Regions from separate parts of the Micromonospora echinospora genome, predicted to be linked through region 2. Evidence: riboswitches for the same ligand, from Rfam matches in the RefSeq annotation. Region 2 holds a riboswitch; the other holds the start of a gene.
What was found. A riboswitch is a leader RNA that binds a small molecule or an ion and turns the genes downstream of it on or off. The one in region 2 is predicted to bind thiamine pyrophosphate.
Positions count from the first base shown of each region.

Region 1: another riboswitch for thiamine pyrophosphate. It lies ahead of thiE (thiamine phosphate synthase); the one in region 2 lies ahead of GA0070618_RS17420 (ECF transporter S component).

Region 1 covers NZ_LT607413.1:3,081,696-3,084,082, forward strand. Annotated here, with positions in the region: gene GA0070618_RS14310 (aldo/keto reductase) at 1-323, shown strand, start outside; gene GA0070618_RS14315 (hypothetical protein) at 403-1,323, opposite strand; TPP riboswitch at 1,483-1,592, shown strand; gene thiE (thiamine phosphate synthase) at 1,587-2,213, shown strand; gene thiO (glycine oxidase ThiO) at 2,207-2,387, shown strand, end outside.
Region 2 covers NZ_LT607413.1:3,820,294-3,822,680, forward strand. Annotated here, with positions in the region: gene GA0070618_RS17415 (ABC transporter ATP-binding protein) at 1-599, opposite strand, end outside; gene GA0070618_RS17420 (ECF transporter S component) at 645-1,235, opposite strand; TPP riboswitch at 1,312-1,417, opposite strand; gene GA0070618_RS17425 (permease) at 1,744-2,387, shown strand, end outside.

The sequences.
Region 1 (2,387 bases), 740 kb from region 2:
TCTTCCCGCTCGCCGACGGCCTGCTCACCGGCAAGTACCGGCGCGGCGAGCAGCCTCCGGCGGGAAGCCGACTCTCCGGGGGCGGACGGTACGCGCAGCGGTTCGCCACCGCCGACTGGGACACCATCGAAGCCATCGGGGCGTACGCCGACCAGCGAGGGCTGACCATGCTCCAGGTGGCCATCGGTGGGCTGGCCGCCCAGCCGGCGGTCACCTCGGTGATCGCCGGGGCCACCACGCCGGAGCAGGTACGGGCCAACGCCGAGGCCGGTGCCTGGCAACCGGACGACGACGACCTGGCCGCCCTGCGCGCCCTTCTCTGACGGTCGGTCACGCACCGACCGTCGGAGGCGGACCCGGATGGCGGAGCAGCCGCCCGTGTCGCGCCGGCCGGCGGTCGGTTCAGACCAGACCGTTGACCCGTTGCGCGGGTCGTCCGCGCAGCGCGGCGGCCACCATCCGGGCGGTCCGGGCAGGGTGGCGGAGCACGTCGTCGGAGGTGCAGCGGAACACCCGCCAGCCCGCGGCGCGCAGCGCGTGGAACCGGTTCGCCTCCCGACGGAGCCACGCCGGGTCGCGGGGCGGGCCGGGTTCGTACTCGACCGCGACCCGGCGGGTGGGGTAGGCGAGGTCCACCCGGCCGACGAGCTGGCCCAGGGCGTCGCGTACGTCGTGTCGCACTGCCGGCGTGGGTAGCCCGGCGTCGAGCAGGAGCAGGCGCAGCCGGGTCTCCATCGGGGACCCGGCGAGCGGATCGGCGAGCGAGAGCACCTCCCGCAGCAGCGGCAGCCCGGGCCAGCCGGCGCGGCCGGCAGCGTACGCCCGCAGGGCGGGCAGGTCCACCACACGGTGGTGCAGCAGCGTGTCGACGGCGACCACCGCCTCGGTGCGCGGCGGCCGGCGACCCAGGTCGAATGCCGTCCGGAGCGCGGTGGTGACCGGCAACCCGGTGTGGACGGTCAGATCGGCCTCGGGCAGGACCGAGCGGGTGACGGCCACCCGGGCGTGCGGGCGCATCCGGGCCGACCGGGGCAGCACCACGGTGACCGGCGCGTCCGGCGGCAGCAGACCGGCGCCCCACAGGTACGCCGCGCTCAGCCCGGCGATCGCGGCGCCGGCCGGGAGCACCAGCGCCACGGCCTCGCACCACACGCGATGGTCGTCCGGTCGGTGGGCCGCCCGGTGTACGTAGACGTCCGGCAGCAGCCGCTGCCAGGCGCGTCCGCGCAGCATCGTCCAGGTGAGAAGGCCGTGGGCCACGGCGATGCTGCCGCGGAAGGGCCGGGACTCGAGACCGGGCGGAACCTGGGGTAGGCGCGGCATCAGGACAGCATGCCGTGACCGGATGGTCACGCGCTGCCCCCAAAGGGTAATTGTGAGATTTTCTCCACTGTCGTCGGTGCGGAAGAATCACCCCGACCTGTGGAAAAACGGACATGGCTTCCTTGGCGGATTCCCCGATCCGTCGTACGGTGTGGCACGCAAGTAACCCACGGGAGCCCGGTGGACCGGGCTGAGAGGGGGGCTGGGAGCCCCCGACCGTCGAACCTGATCCGGGTAATGCCGGCGCAGGGAGGAGAGTTGCCGTGCCGTCCCTGGGACGACTGCATCTTGTCACCGACACCCGCCCCGGGCGCGATCCGCTCGCCGTGGTCCGGGCCGCCCTCGGCGTCGCCGGCTCCGAGCTGGTGGTGCAGGTCCGGGTCGAGGACTCCGCCACCGACCGCGAGGCGTACGACCTGACCTGCCGGATCCTCGACCTGTGCCGGCCGGTCGGCGCGACGTGCCTGGTCAACGACCGGTTGCACGTGGCGCTCGCGGCCGGCGCGGCGGGCGGACACGTCGGCGCGGACGATCTGCCGGTCGACGCGGCCCGCCAGGTGCTCGGCCCCGACGCGGTGCTCGGCGCGACCGCCCGGGAACCGGTCGCCGCCGCGCGGGCGGTCGCTGCCGGGGCCGGCTACCTCGGCGTGGGTCCCTGTCACGCGACCACCACGAAGGACGGCCTGCCGGCACCGATCGGTCCGGACGGGATACGCGCGGTGGCCGACGCGGTGCCGGTGCCGGTGATCGCCATCGGCGGAGTGACCGCGGCGACGGTGCCGGCGCTGCGCGCCGCCGGGGCGTACGGGGTGGCGGTGGTCGGGGCGCTCTCCACCGCCGCCGACCCGGCCCGCGCGACGGCCGAGCTGCTCGGAGCCCTCAGGTGGTAGCAGGGGGCCCTTGCTCATCAAAAAGCGGTAACAGGGGTCCCCTGCTTGCACCGGAGGTGGCGGTGGTGGGGGGTGGAGTCGTCGGGTGGGCGATCGCGTGGCGCTGCGCCGCGCGGGGACTGACGGTGACCGTGCACGACCCGGCGTCCGGGTCGGGGGCGTCCACCGTGGCCG
Region 2 (2,387 bases):
GCGACCCGGTGCTCGACCAGGACCAGCGTGGTGTCGGCGTCCACCGCCTCGGCGACCGCCCGCCGGACCAGGGCCGCGCCGGCCGGGTCGAGGTTGGCGGTCGGCTCGTCCAGCAGCAGCAGCCCGGGCCGCAGCGCGAGCGCTCCGGCCAGGGCGAGCCGCTGCTGTTCCCCGCCGGAGAGCGCGGCGGTCGGGCGGTCACGCGGGTACGGGAAGCCGACCCGGGCCAGCGCCTCGTCCACCCGGGGCCAGATCCGCTCCGCCGGCACCCCCCGGTTCTCCAGGCCGAACGCCACGTCGTCGCCGCAGCGGGCCATCACCAACTGGCTCTCCGGGTCCTGGAAGACCACGCCCACCCGGTCCCGCGCCTCGTGCGGCGGGAGCCCGTCGACCTCGATGGCGCCCGCCCGCTCACCGGAGTCCTCGGGCAGCAGCCCGGCCAGCGCGGCCAGCAGGGTGCTCTTGCCCGCGCCGGACGCGCCGAGCAGCAGCACCCGCTCGCCGGCCTCGACGCGCAGGTCGACGTCCCGCAGCGCCCACGCCTTCCGCCCCGCGTGCCGCCACCCGAAGCCGCGTACCCGGACGCCTACCCCACCCACCACCCCACTCCTTTCCCTCCGGCCTGCCTCCGGCGCTCGGACGGGTCAGACGCGGGTGCGGTCGCGGGCGGCGGGAAGGTGGGCCAGGGCGCCGGTGCGGGCCAGGGCGGTGGTCAGGGCGTGCCCGCCGGCACCGGCGACGATCGCGGCGCTGACCACGGTGAGCAGCGCGTACGGGATGCGGTAGCTGGTCAGGTCGTACTTGGCGTTCCAGACGAAGAAGTCGAAGATCGCCGCGCTGACACCGGTCAGTGTCCCGGCGAGCAGCGCGGTCGGCAGCCGGAACGAGCGGTAGCGGAACGCGGCGAAGGCCAGTTCCGCGCCGAGCCCCTGGACGATGCCCTGCGGGATGACCGTGCCGGCCCACTGGCTGCCCAGCAGCGCGGAGAGCACCGCCGCCACGGTCTCGCAGTACAGGGCCGCGCCGGGCTTGCGGATCACCAGGCCACCGACCACGGCCGGCATCAGCCAGACCGCGTAGGTCAGGGCCTGCGCCGGCGGGAAGAAGGCGAACGCGCCCTCGGTGGCGCTCCAGACCAGGCCCCAGGCCCAGAAGATGACGCCGAAGGCCACCGCGATCACCGAGGCGACCACGATGTCGATGGTGCGCCAGCGGGGGTTGTCGAGCTTGCTCATGGATACGTGCTCCCAGTCCGTGTGCGAACCAGGCAAGACGCACGCCGTACGCCCGGTGGCACCGGACGACGACGCGGCTGGAGGCTGACCGAACTCCCTGCGCTGGCATTACCCAGATCAGGTTCGAGGGTCTGCGGGCGGTGCCCGCACTCTCAGCGCTGTGCGCTCCCCTGTCGGATGTGAAGTTGTCAGCGCAGACGCTAGCACCGGGACGGGCCGTAACCCAGGGGCGATGTCGCGCCGATGACGTCGGCCACGTCACGGTCCGGGTTAGGGTGGGGCACTCCCCGTACCCGAGTCCGTCGATCCGGAAGGGACGACCGTGACCTCTGCCGACCAGGCCACGCCGGGTTCCGGCGCACCCGGTACGACCGGCCAAGCCGCTGGGGTCGACGCGCCCGCCGGGGTCGACGCGCCCGCCGGGGTCGACGCGCCCGCCGGGAGCGGCCGGACGGTCCCGGCGCCGGCCGCAGCGGGGGAGAGCCCGGCGGGCGGGCCGGGCCGGTGGCTGCGCGGGCGGATCGGCTCGGTGGAGGTCCTGGCCGCGCTCCTGGTCCTGCTGGTGGCCTTCCGGGAGCCGATCGCCACCGCGATCTCCGCGCCTCGTCTCCAGACCTGGACCACCGTCTTCGTCTCGGTCATGGTGCAGGCGATGCCGTTCCTGGTCTTCGGGGTGCTGCTCTCGGCGGTGATCGCGGTCTTCGTGCCGCGCTCGTTCTGGGCCCGGGCGCTGCCCCGGCACCCCGCGCTCGCGGTGCCGGTGGCCAGCGCAGCCGGCGTGGTCCTGCCCGGGTGCGAGTGCGGGTCGGTGCCGATCGCCGGGTCGCTGATCCGCCGAGGCGTCACCCCGGCCGCCGCGTTGGCCTTCCTGCTCGCCGCCCCGGCGATCAACCCGATCGTGCTCACCGCCACCGCGGTCGCCTTCCCCGCCAACCCGGAGATGGTCCTCGGTCGGGGCCTGGCCAGTTTGGTCGTCGCCATGATCATGGGCTGGCTCTGGCTGCGGCTGGGCCGCACCGACTGGATCCGGCTGCCGCACCGTCCGGACCTGGACGGCCTGGGCCGGGGGGCCGCGTTCTGGTCGGCGGTACGCCACGACGTGGTCCACGCCGGCGGGTTCCTGGTACTCGGCGCGATGGCCGCCGCCAGCAT